One region of the Telluria sp. AZSoR62 genome, then DNA from elsewhere that is predicted to be linked to it. Evidence: predicted binding sites of a transcription regulator. Region 1 holds the regulator's gene; each other region holds the start of a gene.
The links. The regulator sigma-54, encoded in region 1, starts transcription at its own class of promoters, with help from an activator protein. The targets are predictions, from matches to a motif close to TGGCANGNAANCTGCTTT.
Positions count from the first base shown of each region.

Region 1 (6,694 bases):
GCTGCACCGGGCGGGTGGTGGTGTCGGGCATGGGCAAGTCGGGTCACATCGGACGCAAGATCGCCGCCACCCTGGCCTCGACCGGCACCCCGGCCATGTTCGTGCACCCGGGCGAAGCCGCCCACGGCGACCTGGGCATGGTGACGGCGCAGGACGTCTTCATCGCCATCTCGAACTCGGGCGAATCGTCCGAGCTGCTCGAAATTTTGCCAGCTGTCAAAAGAATGGGCAGCCAGGTCATCTCGATGACCGGCAAGCCGCATTCGCGCCTGGCCAGGCTGTCCGAGATCCACCTGGATATCTCGGTGGCCAAGGAAGCCTGCACCCTGAACCTGGCCCCGACCACCAGCACCACCGTGACGCTCGCCATGGGCGACGCGCTGGCGGTGGCGCTGCTGGACCTGCGGGGCTTCCGCGAAGAAGACTTCGCGATGTCGCACCCGGGCGGCGCCCTGGGCCGCCGCCTCCTGACCCACGTGCGCGACGTGATGCGCAGCGGCGACGCGATTCCCGCCGTGAGCCCCGATACGCCGCTGGCGAAAGCCCTGCTCGAAGTCTCGCAAAAGGGCATGGGCATGACCGCCGTGGTCGACGAGCAGCAGCGCCCGGTCGGCGTGTTCACCGACGGCGACTTGCGCCGCCTGATCGAGCGCATGCACGATTTCTCGAACATCGCGATCCGCGACGTGATGCATGCCGGCCCGCGCACCGTGCACCCGGAACAGCTGGCGGTCGATGCCGTCGCCGTGATGGAAGAATTCCGCATCAACCAGATGCTGGTCGTCGATGCGGACGGCCGCCTGGTCGGCGCCCTGCACATCCACGACCTGACCCGCGCCAAGGTAATCTAAATGACTCCACTGGAACACATGCAGCGCGCCGCGCGCGTGAAAGTCATGATCTTCGACGTCGACGGCGTGCTCACCGACGGCAGCCTGACCTATGGCCCGGACGGCGAAGTCACCAAGACCTTCAATGTGCTGGACGGCCTGGGCATCCAGCTGCTGAACAAGACCGGCGTGCAGACCGCGATCATCAGCGCGCGCCTGTCGCCGATCGTGGTCAAGCGCGCAGCAGACCTGGGCATTGCCCATGTCTACCAGGGCATCCACGACAAGCGCATCGGCTTTGCCAAGCTGCTGGACGCCACCGGCGTCACCGCCGAGGAATGCGGCTACATCGGCGACGACGTGATCGACCTGCCGCTGCTGACCAAGGTGGGCTTTGCCGTGGCGGTGCCCTCTGGCCACCCGGAAGTGCAGCACCGCGCGCACTACGTCACCAAAAACGTGGGTGGGCGCGGCGCCGTGCGCGAAGTCTGCGACCTGGTCATGCGCGCCCAGGGCACCTACGAACAGGCGCTCGCGCCTTACTTCGCCTGAGCCTGCGGGCCGACACGACATGGTCACCTACAAGCGCACCGCCCACCGCTGGAGACTGCTCAGCGTCATGATCATCGGGGTCTTCCTCGCCTTCGGCAGCTTCTGGCTGGTGCAGGTGATGGATCGCGACGACACCGACGCGCGCCTGGGCGGGCCGCTGAACGAGCCCGATTACATCGTCGAGAATTTCTCCTTCGTGCGCATGACCGAAGAGGGCAAGCCGAGCTACGTCGTGTCGGGCAAGCGCCTGGCGCACCAGCCCCAGGGCGACGTCTCCGAGGTCGAGCAGCCGGTGGTGCAGGGCATGACGCCCGGCCGCCCGCGCACCACCGTGGTGGCTAACCGCGGCCGCATCTATCACGAAGAACACCGGGTCGACCTGCTCGGCAAGGTCGACATCCAGCGCCCGGCCACGCCCACCAGCGAAGCACTGCGCGTACGCACCGAGGCGCTGACCGTGCTGCCCGACGAAGAGATCATGAAGACCGACAAGCCGATCGAGATGCAGCTCGGCGCCTCCACCATCCGTGGCACCGGCATGGTCGCGAACAATGCGACCCAGAAGCTGCACCTGGCCAGCCGCGGCCAGATCGTCTATCCGCCACGCGCGCAACGCTAGCGCGCACGTCATCACAGGACAAGCACCCATGAAAAAAATCATCCTTGCGGCCCTTCTTGGCCTGGCTTCCCTCGGCGCCCTTGCCGAGCGCGCCGATTCGCTCAAGCAGGCCGTGATCAACTTCGACACCCTGGACGTCGACGAAGTGACGCAAACCCGCATCCTGACGGGTAATGTCGTGCTCACGCGCGGCACCCTGGTGCTCAAGTCCGACCGCGCCCAGGTGAAGGAAACGCCGGAAGGCTACATGAGCGTGACGCTCACCGCGGCCCCCGGCAAGCTGGCCACCTTCCGCCAGAAGCGCGACGGCGGCCCGGACCTGTGGGTCGAGGGCCAGGCCCAGCGCATCGAGTACGACGAGCGCGCCGAACTGGTGAAGCTGTTCACCGCCGCCGAAGTGCGCGAACTGGAAAACGGCCGCCTGGCCAACGAAATCAAGGGTCCCTTCATCTCCTACGACAACCGCAAGGAAGTCGCCCAGGTGCGCAACGACGCCAGCGGCCAGAGCAAGGTCGGCGGCGGGCGCGGCACCCTGATCATCGCCCCGCGCCGCGCTGCGCCTGCAGAAGGCGGCAAGCAATGACGGTGGTGGAGAAGAGCGTGCGCGAAGGCTGCAGCACCCTGGTCGTCAAGGGCCTGCAAAAGAGCTATGGCAAGCGGCTGGTGGTGCGCGACGTGTCGCTGCAGGTCGATTGCGGCGAAGTGGTGGGGCTGCTGGGCCCGAACGGCGCCGGCAAGACCACCTCGTTCTACATGATCGTCGGCCTGGTGCCGTCGGACGCCGGCTCGATCGACATCAACGGCACCGACATCTCGAGCCTGCCGATCCACCGCCGCGCGGTGCTGGGCCTGTCCTACCTGCCGCAGGAAGCCTCGGTGTTCCGCAAGCTGACGGTGGAAGAGAATATCCGCGCCGTGCTGGAACTGCAGCGCACCAACGAGGGCAAGGCCTTGTCGAAGGACGAGATCAACGGGCGCCTGGACACCCTGCTGGCCGAGCTGCAGATCGAGAAGCTGCGCGAGAACCCGGCGCTGTCGCTGTCGGGCGGCGAGCGCCGCCGCGTCGAGATCGCACGCGCACTCGCTACCAATCCGCGCTTCGTGCTGCTGGACGAACCCTTTGCCGGCGTGGACCCGATTGCGGTGATCGAGATCCAGCGCATCGTGCGCTTCCTGAAGGAGCGCAACATCGGCGTCCTGATCACGGACCACAACGTGCGCGAGACGCTCGGCATCTGCGACCGCGCCTACATCATCAACCAGGGGGCGGTGCTGGCCTCGGGCCGTCCGGACGACATCATCGCCGACGAGTCGGTGCGCCGCGTCTACCTCGGCGAACACTTCCGCATGTGACCATGAAACAGTCCCTGCAACTCCGCACGTCGCAGCACCTGGCGCTCACGCCGCAACTGCAGCAGTCGATCCGGCTGCTGCAATTGTCCACGCTCGAACTGCACCAGGAGCTCGAGCAGATACTGACCGATAACCCGCTGCTCGAACGGCTCGACGATCCGCTCGACCACTCGGTGCGGCTGCTGGCCGACGGCGCCATCAACAGCGCCCCCTCCAGCGCCGAAGCCCCGGCCGCGCAGCCGGGACAGGAAGGCGGCGAAGGCGAGGCCGCCAAGCCCGATGCCGACGGCTTCGAGGACGGCGACCGCGACCGCGGCGAGCCTGACGGCGACTGGGGCGGCGAGGGCGGCGGCGCGAGGAGCGGCGACGACGAAGACGGCCGCCCGCAGCTGGAAGCGTGCAGCGTGTCGCTGCGCGAGCACCTGGCCGAGCAGGTTCGCACCACCGGCTGCGGCGTGCGCGACCGCGCGCTGGCCGAACTGGTGATCGATGCGCTGGACGACAACGGCTACCTGGAGGAGCCGCTGGACGACATCCACGCGCGCCTGCCCGCCGAACTCGAGATCGAGATGGACGAGCTGCGCTGCGCGCTGGCGCTGGTGCAGAGCCTGGACCCGGTCGGCTGCGGCGCCCGCAGCGCGGCCGAATGCCTGGCGCTGCAGATCCGTCGCATGCCGGGCGTGCCGATGGTGACGCGGCGCCTGGCCTTGAGCATCGTCGAAGGCTACCTGAGCTGGTTCGCCCAGCGCGAGTACACCAAGCTCAAGAAGGCGCTGGACTGCGACGACGAAGACCTGCGCGAGGTCCAGGCCGTCATCCGCCAGTGCAATCCGCATCCCGGCGCGGCCTTTGCGTCCGCTGCCTCGGACTACGTGGTGCCGGACGTGATCGTACGCCGCGCCAAGAGCGGCTGGTCGGTCATGCTGAACCCGGATGTGATGCCGAAGCTGCGCGTGAACTCGCTTTACGCCAACCTGCTCAAGCAGGGAAAAAGCGAGAGCCAGATGGGCGCACAGCTGCAGGAAGCCAAGTGGCTGATCAAGAATATGCGCCAGCGTTTCGACACGATCCTGCGCGTAGCCGAGGCAATTGTTGAGCGCCAGCGCAACTTTTTCAGCCACGGCGCGGTTGCCATGCGTCCGCTTGTGCTGCGCGAGATTGCTGATACACTAGGCCTACACGAGAGCACTATTTCCCGTGTAACCACGCAGAAATACATGTTGACCCCCCACGGCATGTTTGAACTGAAATACTTCTTCGGAAGCCACGTCGCCACCGAAGCGGGGGGAGAAGCATCTTCCACGGCGATCCGCGCGCTGATTGCGCAATTGACAGGAGCAGAAGACCCTAAGAACCCTTTATCCGACAGCAAGATCGCGGAAATGCTCGGGGAACAAGGTATGGTCATTGCGCGCCGGACGGTAGCCAAATACCGCGAAGCCCTCAAGATCCCTCCCGTCAGCCTCCGCAAGTCTCTGTAAAGCACTGTCCCACCTACCTTGTGGTGCCGGCAGGGCAACATTTCAAAGGAGTGTGTATGAACCTCACAATCAGTGGTCATCATCTTGAAGTGACTCCCGCAATTCGTGAATACGTTCAGAATAAGCTCGAGCGCATTACCCGCCATTTCGACCACGTGATCGACACCCACGTGTTCCTCGCCATCGATAATCTCACCGAAAAAGAAAAACGGCAGAAAGCCGAGATCAACCTGCAAGTATCAGGAAAAATTTTGCATGTGGCCAGCGCCGCGCAAGACCTGTACGCGGCGATCGACATGCTGATGGACAGGCTGGACCGCCAGGTCATCAAGCACAAGTCCATGCTGCAAAACCATAATCACGTGGCGCACAAGCGCCTGCCGGATACCGGCGAAGCCGCCGTCGCGTAAATACGCACAGCAGCAATGACAGCAGGGGCGTCTGAGGGGACGCCCTTTTTGCTGGGCGCTCCCTTTACTGTTACGTTTGCACGCTTCCAATTTCACGCTTTTGTTCTGTAGAATGCATGTCTTTTCGATCACAGAGCATCTCCATGACCGACACCGTCCTGACCCGCGTCGCCAACCGCACCGGCGTCATTACGCTCGACCGGCCGCAAGCCCTGAACTCCCTCTCGCTCGACATGGTGCGCGCGCTCACCGCGATCCTGCGCGACTGGCAAACTGACGCCGGCATCGACGCGGTCGTCATCGGCAGCACCAGCGAGAAGGCCTTGTGCGCGGGTGGCGACATCCGCTTCTTCCACGAAAAGGGCCAGGTCGGGCCGATGGGCGGCAGCGCGCTGCTGGAAGACTTCTTTACCGAAGAATACGCACTGAACCACCTGATCCATTTCTACCCGAAGCCGTATATCGCGCTGATGGACGGCGTGGTGATGGGCGGGGGCATGGGCATCGCCCAGGGCGGCCCTGGTTGCGGCCTGCGCATTGTCACCGAACGCAGCAAGGTTGCCATGCCCGAAGTGAACATCGGCCTGTTCCCGGATGTCGGCGGCAGCCATTTCCTGTCGCATGCGCCGGGCCAGCTGGGGCAATACCTGGGCCTGACCGGCCTGACCATCGGCGCGGCCGACGCCATCTATGTGGGACTGGCCGACCTGTTCGTGCCGGGCGAGAAGATGGGCGAGCTGATGGCGCTGGTGGAGGCGACCGCGGGCGCCGACCTGCCTGCGGCGATCCGCGCGTTTGCCGCGCCGTTTGCGCAAGCCGCCGGCAGCAGTGAACTGCAGGCCCAGCGCGCCGTGATCGATGCGCACTTCAGCGCTGCTTCAGTGGCCGCCATCATGGAATCGCTCGCGCGCGACGAAAACCCGTTCGCGCAAAAGGCCCTGAAGGCCATGCGCCAGCGCTCGCCGCTGATGATGTGCGTCACGCGCGAACTCCTGCTGCGCGGCGCCGCGCTCGGCGTGGCCGACTGCCTGCGCATGGAACGCTCGCTGGTGCGCCGCAATTTCGAGCACGGCGAAGTGCTCGAAGGCGTGCGCGCGCTGGTGATCGACAAGGACAATGCGCCGAAGTGGAATCCGGCGACGCTGGAGGAAGTCACGCCGGAGATGGTGGCGGCATTCTTCGAGCCAGTGTGGCCCGACTACGCGCATCCGCTGCACCACCTGGCCTGACGCCGGTTTGAATGTGGGTGGGGGCGGGTAACCCGGGCCGTTGGCCCGGGTTACCCGCCCCCACCGTTTTTCAAGCGTTCAGACCGCAACGTGCTTGGGCTGCTCCCGGTGCCGCACGATCACGCGTTCGGTGCCTCCGAAATAGGCGCCGAGGCGTTCCGCCATGTACACCGAGCGGTGCTGCCCGCCGGTGCAACCCACCGCCACGGTCAGGTAGCTG
Region 1 is NZ_JBYTST010000006.1:202,723-209,416, reverse strand. Features, by position in the region: gene AC3XQU_RS11845 (KpsF/GutQ family sugar-phosphate isomerase) at 1-851, shown strand, start outside; gene AC3XQU_RS11840 (KdsC family phosphatase) at 852-1,382, shown strand; gene lptC (LPS export ABC transporter periplasmic protein LptC) at 1,402-2,001, shown strand; gene lptA (lipopolysaccharide transport periplasmic protein LptA) at 2,030-2,584, shown strand; gene lptB (LPS export ABC transporter ATP-binding protein) at 2,581-3,354, shown strand; gene AC3XQU_RS11820 (RNA polymerase factor sigma-54) at 3,357-4,835, shown strand; gene hpf (ribosome hibernation-promoting factor, HPF/YfiA family) at 4,892-5,245, shown strand; gene AC3XQU_RS11810 (enoyl-CoA hydratase/isomerase family protein) at 5,389-6,474, shown strand; gene rapZ (RNase adapter RapZ) at 6,553-6,694, opposite strand, start outside.

Region 2 (6,694 bases), on a different contig from region 1:
AGGTGACCGACCTGCCGCTGGACGTCGACAGCTTCCGCGTCTCGCCCACCGGCGACCGGATCGCGATGAGCATGTCGGTGTTCCGCGACTGCGCGGACCTGGCCTGCACCAAGGGGCGCGCCGAGGCGAAAGAAAAGGACAAGGCCAGCGGCAAGCTGTACGACCGCCTGTTCGTGCGCCACTGGGATACCTGGGCCGACCACCGCAACGCCGTGCTGTTCTCTGCGCCACTGGACACCAAGGGCACGCTGGCCGCAGCCCCTGTGAGCCTGTCCGGCACCCTGGATGGCGACGTGCCCTCCAAACCCTTCGGCGACCGCGAGGAATTCCGCTTCAGCCCGGACGGCAAGACCATCGTGTTCTCGGTGCGCCTGGCCGGCAAGACCGAAGCCTGGTCGACCAACTTTGACCTGTACACCGTGCCTGCCGCCGGCGGCACGCCGCGCAACCTCACGGCCGACAATCCGGCCTGGGATACCAAGGGCGTGTACTCGCCCGACGGCCGCACCCTCGCCTATCTCGCCATGGCGCGTCCCGGTTTTGAAGCCGACCGCTTCCAGGTGATGCTGATGGACGTGGCGACCGGACAAAAGCGCAAGCTCGCGGCCGACTGGGACCGCTCGGTCGGCAGCATGCAGTGGCGTGCCGACGGCAAGGCCCTCATCGTCGACGCCGAAGACCTCGGCCAGCACCGCCTGTATGCGATCGACGCCGCCAGCGGCAAGGTTGCCGCCCTGACCGACAAGGGCGCGGTCGGCGCCTTCGACGTGCGCGGCGATACCGTCGCCTACACCCAGGCCAACCTGGCGTCCGGCGCCCAGCTGTTCTCGCTGAAGCTGGGCGGGGCACCGAGCCAGCTCACCAGCCTGAACACGGAGCGCCTGAAGGATGTGCACTGGGGCCAGTATGAACAGTTCAGCTTCAAGGGCGCCAATGGCGACACCGTCTACGGGCATGTGATGCAACCGTGGAATGCGGAACCCGGCAAGAAGTATCCGGTCGCCTTCCTGGTCCACGGCGGCCCGCAGGGCAGCTTCGGCAATGGCTGGAGCTACCGCTGGAACCCACAGGTGTATGCGGGCGCGGGCTATGCCACCGTGTTCATCGACTTCCACGGCTCGACCGGCTATGGCCAGAAGTTCACCGATTCGATCAGCGGCGACTGGGGCGGCAAGCCCCTGGAAGACCTGCGCAAGGGGCTGGACGCGGCGGTGAAGAAATACCCGTGGCTCGACCGCGGCCGCAGCTGTGCGCTCGGCGCATCCTACGGCGGCTATATGATGAACTGGATCGCGGGTAACTGGAACGACGGCTTCCGCTGCCTGGTGAACCACGACGGCGTGTTCGACAGCCGCGGCATGGCGTATTCCACTGAAGAACAGTGGTTCACCGACTGGGAAAACGGCGGCGCCTATTTCGCGGTGCCGAACAACCACGAGCGCTACAACCCGGTGCACCACGTGAACAAGTGGAAGACGCCGATGCTGGTGATCCAGGGCGACCTCGATTTCCGGATCCCGACGGCGCAGGCCCTGTCGACCTTTACCGCGCTGCAGCGCAAGGGCATCGACAGCCAGCTGCTGGTGTTCCCGGACGAGAACCACTGGGTGCTCAAGCCGGCGAACTCGCTGCAGTGGCATCACACGGTGATCAACTGGCTGGACAAGCACTTGAAGCAGTAAGCGTTGCGCCCGCTTCTCAACAGCGGGCTGTTAACGAAAAAAGAGACCGCCGCGGCGGTCTCTTTTCATTGAGCGCTTTCGCGGTCATTCACGATGACTTGTGATTAGCCGGCTGGAGCTGGGGCCGGGGCTGGAGCATCAGCATCAGCAGCCGGGATGTCGCAACCAGCAGGCTTGTAGCCCTCGGTGTCGGCGAAGCCGGTGGTGACGCAGGTGTAGACACCGGTAGCGCTGCGGTTCAAGGCGATGGTCGGTGCGGTGTCTGGATCTTCTGCCAGACGGCCTGGGTTGGCGATGGTGCAGGTCAGGGCGGCGCCGCCGTCTGGATCAGGAAGCGAAGCAGCGATGGTGGTGCAATTGCCGGTGGTTGCCGACAGACCGGCCTTTGCCAGGAACTCTTCCACGGTGTCCGCGCTGCTTTCCACGACGGCCATTTCGTAGCCGGTCTTGCCAGCCGAGATGTCGGCGTAAGCGGCAGTTGCTTTCGACTTGGCGATGTAGTCCTGGTATGCAGGGATAGCGACAGCTGCCAGGATACCGATGATGGCAACGACGATCATCAGTTCGATCAGGGTGAAGCCGCCTTGGGCTTTCTTGGCTTGCATTTGCTTGAAGTTCATTTTGTATCTCCAGGTGGTGTGTCGGGTGAATTTGGGTTACTGCTGAGTGCCACGCTTTCATATATGCAAGCGGTGTGCCAGCCCCAAAAATGTCGATTTTATGATTACGGAGATAACAAAACGGCTTGAAAGCGCAAGTTTAGGCTTGATCGGTGACAAAATTTGTCATGTGATGCCAGCAATTTTTGTCACCTGAACAGTTTACGTAACGCAATTTGTCATGCATAAGCCAAATTTGGCATGCCGACACATGGCACACGTGCCAGCCTGCTCAAAACGGCAGGCGAAAAAAAAGCGGGGAGCTCGCGCTCCCCGCTTTCGGCAACCTGAAGGTCGTCAGTATTACAGCATGGCCTTGAGCAGGCGTGCCATTTCCGACGGGTTCTTGGTGGCCTTGATGCCGCACTCTTCCATGATGTCCAGCTTGGCTTGCGCGGTATCGGCGCCGCCCGAGATCAGCGCGCCGGCGTGGCCCATGCGCTTGCCCGGAGGAGCGGTGACACCGGCGATGAAGCAGACCACCGGCTTCTTCATGTTCTCTTTGATCCAGTAGGCGGCGTTGCCTTCGTCCGGACCGCCGATTTCGCCGATCATGATGACCGCGTCGGTATCAGGATCGTCGTTGAACATGCGCATCACGTCGATGTGCTTCAGGCCGTTGATTGGGTCGCCGCCGATGCCGACTGCCGATGACTGGCCCAGGCCCAGTGCGGTCAGCTGCCCGACTGCTTCATAGGTCAGGGTGCCCGAACGCGACACGACGCCGATACGGCCCTTCTTGTGGATGTGACCCGGCATGATGCCGATCTTGATTTCGTCCGGGGTGATCAGGCCTGGGCAGTTCGGGCCCAGCAGCAGGGTCTTCGAGCCGGCTTTGGCCATGCGGTCCTTCAGGGCCATCATGTCACGGACAGGAATGCCTTCGGTGATGCAGATTGCCAGGTCCAGGTCGGCTTCGACGGCTTCCCAGATGGCGGCGGCTGCGCCTGCCGGCGGCACGTAGATGACCGACACGGTGGCGCCGGTCGCGGCCTTGGCTTCCGACACGTTGGCGTAGATCGGGATGCCTTCGAAATCTTCGCCGGCTTTCTTCGGGTTCACGCCTGCGACGAAGGCAGCTTTGCCGTTCGCGTAGTCGCGGCACATACGGGTATGGAACTGACCGGTCTTGCCGGTGATACCCTGGGTAATGACTTTAGTATCTTTGTTGATCAGGATCGACATTTGTTTATTCCTTAATTAGGCTTGACCAGCTGCAGCGGCGACGACGGCCTTGGCTGCATCTTCCATCGTATCGGCAGCGATGATCGGCAGGCCGGAGTCGACCAGCATCTTCTTGCCCAGGTCTTCGTTGGTGCCCTTCATGCGGACAACCAGCGGCACCTGCAGCGACACGGCCTTCGATGCGGTGATCACGCCTTCGGCGATCACGTCGCAGCGCATGATGCCGCCGAAGATGTTGACCAGGATGGCTTTCAGGCCAGGGTTCTTCAGCATGATCTTGAATGCTTCGGTGACTTTCTCAGCCGTCGCACCGCCGCCCACGTCCAGGAAGTTGGCCGGCTCGCCGCCGAACAGCTTGATGGTGTCCATGGTGGCCATGGCCAGGCCGGCGCCGTTCACGAGGCAGCCGATGTTGCCGTCGAGCGAGATGTAGGCGAGGTCGAACTTCGATGCTTCGACTTCGGCTGGATCTTCTTCGTCCAGGTCGCGGTAGGCGACGATTTCCGGCTGGCGGTACAGCGCGTTCGAGTCGAAGTTGAACTTCGCGTCGAGAGCGATGACCTTGCCCGAACCGGTCAGGATCAGCGGGTTGATTTCAGCCAGCGACGCATCGGTTTCCCAGTACGCCTTGTACAGGCCTTTCAGTTGCACGCGCGCGTCGGCCAGCGATTCGGCAGGCACGCCGATCTTGGTCGAGATCTCGTCGGCTTCCGCGTCGGTCAGGCCGACCGATGGGTCGATCGCGATCGAGTGGATTTTTTCCGGGTTGCTGTGCGCGACTTCTTCGATGTCCATGCCGCCTTCCGACGAGGCCATCAGCACGACGCGCTGCGAAATGCGGTCGGTGACCATCGAGACGTACAGTTCCTTCTTGATGTCGGCGCCTTCTTCGACCAGCAGGCGACGCACTTTCTGGCCTTCAGGGCCGGTCTGGTGCGTGATGAGCTGCATGCCCATGATCTGTTCCGCGTATTCGCGAACCTGCTCCAGCGACTTGGCAACCTTGACGCCGCCGCCCTTGCCGCGACCGCCAGCATGGATCTGCGCCTTGACAACCCAGACCGGACCGCCCAGTTCTTCGGCGGCCTTGACCGCTTCGTCGACCGACATGCACGGAATGCCGCGCGGAACGGTCACTCCGAACTTTCGGAGGATCTCTTTGCCTTGATACTCATGGATCTTCATGCTGGCTTCCCTTCTATTGATTACTGATTTGGAAATACGGTTGAACTACAAATGACAAAACTGCGAATGCTAACCCGCGACGGCTTTGATCGACCAGCGGGGATAGTAGGTGGCCACGGCGGGTCCGTCGCTGCGCAGCGCATGACAACGGTCGAGCTCGAAGGGCCGTTCGGCCGAATGCGTGCTGCCATGCGCCTCGGCGCCGCCGCGGGTGTCGAACACGTCGTCGGCAAAGGCTTGCAGCGCTGCGGTAGGCAGCACTTGGGCCAATTCGGTCAGGTGGGTGCAGCCGAGCACGCCGGACAGGCGATCTTTCAGGTGCAGCCGGAAGTGGTTCATCAGCGACAGGCCGATCAGCTTCCTGTAAGAAGGGCCGATCGTCTCGCAGAAACCGGGATACGGGACGGCATCGGACGCGGCTTCGGCATCCACGATGGTCAGGTCGCGGTCGATGGTCACGCGCAGTTTCAGGTCGTGCACGGGCAGGCCGCCCGGACGGGTGCCGGAAGCGAGGGGAATGTCACGGGTTTTGACGTCGCGGATGCTGGCGTCCAGATCCCACAGGCCATCATCGCGCGCATAGGCTTCGACGGTGATGGCGCGCGTATGCCGGAGCGAGCGCGATACGGGAAGAGACAGGGGCATAAAAACCAATGCCGCTTGCGCGGCCGTTAGTGGTGCAGCCAGTGTGCGTCATGCACGTTGCCGTAGCTTCTACGACAACAACCGCTCATGCGGCGCTGCTTAAACCACAAAAGTTTATCACAGCGCGTTATCGGTTGCACTGCAACAAAGCCGTTTTGGGGAGGTGAAAGGCAGATTTGACAGGGTTTCTTGCAGAGTGGGCAATGTTGCAGCAGCTTGGAGATCGATGCCGCAGGCGTTGCGGGAAAATGCAGACCGGCGCCAGCGCGCAGCGCCATCGCCCGTTGAGGAATATGCCGGAGCATATCGGGGATGACGCTCCGCGCTGGCGCCGGAACGGCTCACCTGGAAAGGCGGCCTAACAATACAGTGAAGGTGCTGGCTGGACGATGCGGCTACAAGCAGGCCAAGCGACAGGAACGACCGTCCTTCTGCACGCCATCCAAACGCGTACGACCAGGCTGCCAGGATGGCAAGCGCCCGCCCGTCAGAACTCGTCGTCGTCCGGTCCGCCCTGCATCGCCACCCGTGCGGCGCGCTGCGAAAAGCCGCGCTGCAGCAGGAAACGCATCTGCTTGGCGCGCTCGGCCGCATCAAGCGCGACGGTGCCGAACTTGCGTTGCCAGACTTCGGTCGCGCGCGCCGTTTCGGTGTCGGCCAGGCCGGCCTTGAGCTCGTCCAGGGCTTCGCCCTTGAGGCCGTGGCTTTTCAGCTCGGCCATCACGCGGCTGTTGCCGAACCGTGCCGCACGCCGGTTGATGAGCGATTCGGCGAAACGTTCCTGCGACAGCCAGTTGTTCTTTTCAAGGAAATCCAGGAGGGCTTCCACGTCATCGCCCTCCTCGGCATAACGGGCCAGTTTGCGTCCCAGCTCGAGCCGGCTGTGCTCGCGCATCGACAGGTAGCGAAGCGCGCGCCCTTTGAGGCTGAGCTGGGGTGCTGGCATGCAGGATTAGCGAAGACCGCCGGCGATTACTCGCCGACCGCCTGCAGCTTCACCCTGCCGGCTTCTTCGGCGGCAGCGACAGCAGCGGTGACCGGCGGCAGTTCGCGCACGCCCAAGGCCGTACGGACCTTGTTTTCGATCTCGCGGGCCAGCGCAGGGCGATCGCGCAGGAACTGGCGGGCGTTGTCCTTGCCCTGTCCGATGCGTTCGCCGTTATAGCTGTACCACGAGCCCGACTTCTCGACGATCTTGTTGTCGGCGCCGAGGTCCAGGATTTCGCCTTCGCGCGACGTGCCTTCTCCATAAAGAATGTCGAAGTGCGCTTCCTTGAACGGCGGCGCGATCTTGTTCTTGACAACCTTGACCTTGGTTTCGTTACCGATCACTTCGTC
Region 2 is NZ_JBYTST010000001.1:688,933-695,626, forward strand. Features, by position in the region: gene AC3XQU_RS03030 (S9 family peptidase) at 1-1,682, shown strand, start outside; gene AC3XQU_RS03035 (pilin) at 1,787-2,302, opposite strand; gene sucD (succinate--CoA ligase subunit alpha) at 2,645-3,526, opposite strand; gene sucC (ADP-forming succinate--CoA ligase subunit beta) at 3,542-4,711, opposite strand; gene AC3XQU_RS03050 (DUF2889 domain-containing protein) at 4,781-5,356, opposite strand; gene recX (recombination regulator RecX) at 5,844-6,302, opposite strand; gene recA (recombinase RecA) at 6,329-6,694, opposite strand, start outside.
Region 2: the regulator sigma-54 is predicted to act here: its motif matches at 2,365-2,382, upstream of AC3XQU_RS03035 (pilin).

Region 3 (6,694 bases), on a different contig from region 1:
TGTCCAGTGGACGCTGGCCCAGGGCTTCGGTGGCCTGGAAAACCTGTCGCTGATCCCGGGCACCGTGGGCGCCGCGCCGATCCAGAACGTGGGCGCCTACGGCACTGAAACCAAAGACACGTTTCATTCGCTCACGGCCTACGACATGGCCAGCGGCCAGACGCGCACGCTGGACGCGGCGGCCTGCCGCTTCGGCTACCGCGACAGCATCTTCAAGCATCCGGAAGGGCGCGAACTGGTCGTGCTGGACGTGACCTTTGCGCTGCCCGTCGACTGGACCCCGAACCTGCGCTACGCCGAACTGGCCAATGCGGTGGAGGCGGCAGGCCTGGTCTCGCCCACGCCGCAGGACATCGGACAGACGGTGGAAGCGATCCGGCGCCGCAAGCTGCCCGACCCTGCGGAAATCGGCAACGCCGGCAGCTTCTTCAAGAACCCGGTGGTCTCCAGCGAACAGTGTGCGCAGCTGCTGGAGCAGTATCCTGCGCTGGTGCACCACCTTCAACCGGACGGGAGCGAAAAGCTGGCCGCCGGCTGGCTCATCGACCAGTGCGGCTGGAAGGGCCGCGCGCTGGGCGCGGCGGGCGTGTATCCGAAACAGGCGCTGGTGCTGGTCAACCTGGGCGGGGCGCTGGGGGAGGACGTGGTGCGCCTGGCGCGCGCGATCCAGGCGGACGTGAAGGCGCGCTACGGCGTGGAACTGGAGCCGGAACCGGTATTCATCTAAGGAGGGCGACATGATCAAGGCAGTCGTGACGGGCCACACCCGCGGCCTGGGCGCCGCGGTGGCGGCCGAGCTGATGGCGCGCGGCATTCCCGTGCTGGGCGTGGCGCGCGGGCATGCGGGGTCAAGCGAAGGCATGGAGCAGGCGGTCGTGGACCTGGGCGACGCCGCGGCCCTGGCCAACTGGCTGGAAGGCCACACGCTGCGCAGTTTCCTGGGCGGCTGCGATACCGCACTGCTGGTGAACAATGCGGGCGTGGTCAGCCCGGTCGGGCCCTTGGCCGAGCAGGACCCGGTGGCGGCACTGCGCGCAGCCATCGTCAACGTGGGCGCGCCGCTGGCCTTGTCCAGCGCCTTCGTGCAGGCCGCGCCAGGGGCCGAGCGCCGCATCCTGCATGTGTCGAGCGGCGCGGCGCGCAGCGCCTACCCCGGCTGGAGCGTCTATTGCGCCACCAAGGCCGCGCTCGACCAGCATGCGCGCGCAGTGGCGCTGGACGCGGACCCGCGCGTGCTGGCGTGCAGCCTGGCGCCGGGGGTGATCGATACCGACATGCAGGCCGAGATCCGGGCCACGCCCGATGAACGCTTTCCAATGCGGGAGCGTTTCGTGGAGATGAAGCGGAGCGGGGTGCTGGTGGCGCCGGCAGATTGCGCGGTGGCGCTGGTGGACTACCTGCTGGGCAAGCGCTTCGGTCTGGAGCCGGTGGACGACTTGCGCGGCTGACGACCACGCAATGAAAAAACCCGGCATGCGCCGGGTCTTTACGATGGGACGAAGAACGCCGGATCAGGCCGTCTTCTTTTTCCGCGACAAGCGCATGCCCATCAGGCCGAGGCCGAGCAGGGCCAGCGAAGCCGGCTCCGGGACGGCAGCCGACATCTTCTCGAAATTAGTGAAGGCCATATAGTCTTCACCATTACCGTAAGTGTAAGGACCAGTCCATTGATTGTCTCCGACGTAGTCGCCACCCGACACGTTGACGTGCCAAGCCGACTGGACCTGGTTGTTGCCAAGATCCAGGTATGGTACCCAGGTCTCGCAGAATCCTGCCCAGTCGCAGCTCTTGACCAGTTCCGGCTTGCTGTCGAAGTTGTAACGGACACCGTTGATCATGACGTTGTCGACGAAAACCTGGGCAAACAGGGCATTGAGGGCGGCGACGGCCTCGTTCTGGGTCTTGAAGTCGAACAGCGAGCTCTTGCAGCCATCGTACATCGAGGCGCAGGAATCGCCGAAGGTGACGCTGTAGGATTCGCCCGCGATCGTGATACCGCTTGCGCCGACCAGTTTGCCGTTTTGCACATTGTGGACCACGCCTGCGTTGGCGCTGCCGGCGAAGGCGACTGCGCAGAGCATCATGGCGTTCAAGATAAGCTTTTTCATTTTTTCCATTCCCTGAGTTGGAGGACAATTCAGTGAAGCGGCGCGTCCTGGCCTGGTATCGTTCCCGGGACCGCGCCTGCTCGACTGAATACGAATATCTTCTGTCTGGGTTCCGCACTGTGGTCGATGCTGGAGCATTGTCCCGGCGCGGCCCGTTTGCTGAATTCCCTTTGAGATACTTCTCTGTCATGTAAGCAACAAGTGTGCCACTAAGAAATTGTTTCAAATAATCAAGGACTTGGCCGTGGGGAGAATGTTGGGGTCAGGCCGGGTGTAAATATTCTCGACAGCTATTGTGTAGGCAGGGACCACGCGCGGCCTTGGGTGTCGCATGCCCATGAAAAAAGCCGCCCGCGGGCGGCTTTTTCGGAGCAAGACGCGCTTACTGCCCGCGCTTGGCCCTGGCCTTCGCCGCAATGCGCATGCGCAGCGCGTTGAGCTTGATGAACCCACCCGCATCGGCCTGGTTGTACGCGCCACCGTCTTCGTCAAACGTCGCGATGTTCATGTCGAACAGCGAATCGGTCTTCGAGTCGCGCGAGACCACGATCACGTTGCCCTTGTAGAGCTTGACGCGCACCCAGCCGTTGACGGTGGCTTGGGTATGGTCGATCAGGGTCTGCAGCGCGACGCGTTCCGGGGCCCACCAGTAGCCGTTATAGATCAGGGACGCATAGCGCGGCATCAGGTCGTCCTTCAGGTGCGCCACTTCGCGGTCCAGGGTGATCGACTCGATCGCGCGGTGGCCCTTGAGCATGATGGTGCCGCCCGGGGTTTCGTAGCAGCCGCGCGACTTCATGCCCACATAGCGGTTTTCCACCAGGTCCAGGCGGCCGATGCCGTGCTTGCCGCCCAGGCGGTTCAGCTCCGTCAGCACGGTCGCAGGGCTCATGCGCACGCCGTTCAGGGCCACGATGTCGCCGCGCTCGTATTCGAGGTCGAGGTATTCGGCTTCGTCGGGCGCCGCTTCCGGCGACACCGACCAGCGCCACATCGATTCCTCGGCTTCCGCGCTCGGGTTCTCGAGGTGGCGGCCTTCGAACGAAATATGCAGCAGGTTCGCATCCATCGAATACGGCGCGCCGCCGTTCTTGTGCTTCATGTCCACGGCGATGCCGGCGTCTTCCGCGTATTTCAGCAGCTTCTCGCGCGAGAGCAGGTCCCATTCGCGCCATGGGGCGATGATCTTGACGTCGGGTTTGAGCGCGTAGGCGCCGAGCTCGAAGCGGACCTGGTCGTTGCCCTTGCCGGTGGCGCCGTGCGAGATGGCGTCGGCGCCGGTTTCGTTGGCGATCTCGATCAGGCGCTTGGCGATCAGCGGACGCGCGATCGAGGTGCCCAGCAGGTATTCGCCCTCGTAGACGGTGTTGGCGCGGAACATCGGGAACACGAAGTCGCGCACGAATTCCTCGCGCACGTCGTCGATGTAGATGTTCTCCGGCTTGATGCCGAACTTGATGGCCTTGGCGCGTGCCGGCTCGAGTTCTTCGCCCTGGCCGAGGTCGGCGGTGAAGGTGACGATCTCGCAGTTGTAGTGGTCTTGCAGCCATTTCAGGATGACCGAGGTATCGAGGCCGCCGGAGTAGGCGAGGACTACTTTTTTAATGTCGCTCATGGATGGTTCCAGTGTGGAGGGAGGTGGGGTTCAGATGGTCAGCTGGCGCTTGCCGCCGCTCCCGAAGGGAACGGCGCGCCAACGATCAAACAATGGGTTGGTGAAACACGGTTACTGCTTTACTTGTCCTCGATGCGTCCGAGGAGCAGGTATTCGATCAGCGCCTTCTGCACGTGCAGGCGGTTTTCCGCCTCGTCCCAGACGACCGACTGCGGGCCGTCGATGACCTCGGCCGAGACTTCTTCGCCGCGGTGTGCCGGCAGGCAGTGCATGAAGATCGCGTCGGGGGTGGCGCGCGCCATCTTGGCGCTGTCGACGATGAAGCCGTCGAAAGCCTTGAGGCGCGAGGCGTTTTCCTCCTCAAAGCCCATGCTGGTCCAGACGTCGGTGCTGACCAGGTGCGCACCTGTACAGGCGTCCGATGGATTCTCGAACAGCGTATAGCGCTCGGTCGAGACCAGCGCCGGGTCGATCTCGTAGCCCTTCGGGGTCGAGACGTTCAGGTGGAAGCCGAACACCTCGGCCGCCTGCAGCCACGAGTACAGCATGTTGTTGGCGTCGCCGATCCAGGCCACCGTCTTGCCGGCGATCGGGCCGCGGTGCTCGTAGAAGGTGAAGATGTCGGCCAGCACCTGGCAGGGATGGTGTTCGTTGGTCAGGCCGTTGATCACCGGGACGCGCGAATGCGCGGCGAAGCGCTCGATGATCTCCTGGCCGAAGGTGCGCACCATGATGATGTCGCACATGCGGGACATGACCTGGCCCGCGTCTTCCACCGGCTCGCCGCGTCCCAGCTGGCTGTCGCGCGTGTTCAGGTAGATCGCGGCGCCGCCCAGTTGGTGCATACCCGCTTCGAACGACAGGCGGGTGCGGGTCGAGCTCTTCTCGAACACCATCACCAGGGTGCGGTCCACCAGCGGGTGGTAGACCTCATAGGCCTTGAACTTGCGCTTGATGACTTTCGCGCGCTCGATCACGTACTCGAATTCGTCGCGCGTGAAATCGGAGAATTGCAGGAAGTGCTTTACTTGTGCGACTGGCATAGCGTCTTTGCTTAACTTGTTATCCCCACGATTATAAGGGGTTTTGCTTTACGCTAGGGAAAGCAGCATAAAGGCATATTCATCATGTCAATACTTCTGAACAGCAGTATTGATCCGGTCAATACAGCGTCTGCGCCGACTCGTGCAGCAGCTGCCCGTACAAGGTGTGGCGCATCTTCGCGATCTTCCCGGCGGCCACGGCGTCCAGCACCGCGCACTGCGGCTCCTGCAGGTGGCGGCAGTTGTAGTACTTGCAGCCGCCCAGGTAGGGCTTGAACTCGACGAAGGCGCGTTCCAGCATGCCTTCGCTCAGGTGGTACAGGCCGAATTCCTGGAAGCCGGGCGAATCGATGATCGCGCTTTTCCCGTCCCCACCGGGCAGCCAGTACAGGCGCGTGAAGGTGGTGGTGTGCTTGCCGGTATCGAGCGCTTCCGAGATCTCGCGCACGGCGATGTCGGCGTCCGGCACCAGGAGGTTGATCAGGGAAGACTTGCCCATGCCCGACTGGCCGATGAAGATCGACGACTGGCCTGCCAAGAGCGGCATGAGCGTTGCGACCGCGTGTTCGGGCTGGGCGGTGGCCGACAGCTCATGCACCGGATAGCCGAGCGAGCCATACAGGCCGGCGCGTTCGCGCGCGCGCGCCAGCGGCGCTTCGACGTCGATCTTGTTGAGGATGATGTGGGCCTCGATGCCGGCCGCTTCGGCCGCCACCAGCGAGCGCGAGACCAGGTCGTCGGCGAAACCGGGTTCGGTGGCCACCACGATGAACAGGCGCGAGATGTTCGCCGCCAGCAGCTTGGATTTGTATTGGTCCGAGCGGTAGAGCAGGGTGGTGCGGTCGGCGATGCGCTCGATCACGGCCTGGTTCTCGGAGGTCTTCTTGAGGTGGACGATGTCGCCCACGGCCACATTGGTCTTCTTGCCGCGCGTGACGCACTGGAGTTTTTCGCCACCGGCGTCGGCCAGGTAGTGGCGGCCGTGCGCGGCGATGATGGTGCCGCTCAAGCTGTCGGTCGTTCCGCTCATGCAGCGCGTCCTTGCTCGTACAGCGAGCCGGCCTTGGCCGCGCAGATGAAGTCGTTGGCGCTGAGCGCGTTGCCGGCCGAATGGGTGGTGTAGACCAGGGTGCAGCGGCGGTAGGCGACGAGCATGTCCGGGTGGTGGTTTTCGGTTTCGGCCATGGCCGCGATCGCGTTCACGAACGCGATGGTGGCGCGGTAGTCGGCGAAGTCGAAGGCGCGTTCGATGCGCCCGTCATGCTCTTGCCAGCCCGGTACCTGGGCCAGCAGGGCGCGGATCGCGTCCGGGTCGAGCGCGGGGGCGCCGTGGGTGCAGTGGCGTTCGAGGAGTTTCATGCGGCCGCCATGGTGAGGTGCTTGACCCGCACGGAAGCCGGCGGGTGGGAATCGTAGAAGGCCGAGTGCAGCGGATCCGGCGTCAGGGTCGAGGCATTGTCTTCGTACATCTTGACCAGGGCCGACACCAGGTGGGCCTGGTCGGTGTGCTTGGCCGCAAAGGCATCGGCCTCGAATTCATGCTTGCGCGAGGTGATGGAATTGAGTGGCGAGAGCACGAAGGTAAACACCGGCAGCACCAGCATGAACAGGATCAGGGCCATGCCGTCGTTCGAGGCGTTCATCAGGGGCGTCACGCCCAGGCCCGTATAGAACCAGGCCTGCGTCTTCAGGTAGCCCAGCAGCGCGAGGAAGGCCAGCGACAGCGCGAAGATCACGACGATGCGCTTGACGATGTGGCGCAGCTTGAAGTGGCCCAGTTCATGCGCCAGCACCGCCTCGATCTCGTGCGGGTCCAGGCGCGAGAGCAGGGTGTCGAAGAAGACGATGCGTTTATTGCTGCCGAAGCCGGAGAAGTAGGCGTTGCCGTGGGCGCTGCGCTTGCTGCCGTCCATCACGAACAGGCCTTT
Region 3 is NZ_JBYTST010000009.1:19,915-26,608, forward strand. Features, by position in the region: gene murB (UDP-N-acetylmuramate dehydrogenase) at 1-727, shown strand, start outside; gene AC3XQU_RS14800 (SDR family oxidoreductase) at 738-1,448, shown strand; gene AC3XQU_RS14805 (PEP-CTERM sorting domain-containing protein) at 1,512-2,108, opposite strand; gene AC3XQU_RS14810 (argininosuccinate synthase) at 2,491-3,723, opposite strand; gene argF (ornithine carbamoyltransferase) at 3,843-4,766, opposite strand; gene rsgA (ribosome small subunit-dependent GTPase A) at 4,885-5,796, opposite strand; gene AC3XQU_RS14825 (4a-hydroxytetrahydrobiopterin dehydratase) at 5,793-6,125, opposite strand; gene AC3XQU_RS14830 (M48 family metallopeptidase) at 6,122-6,694, opposite strand, start outside.
Region 3: the regulator sigma-54 is predicted to act here: its motif matches at 2,300-2,317, upstream of AC3XQU_RS14805 (PEP-CTERM sorting domain-containing protein).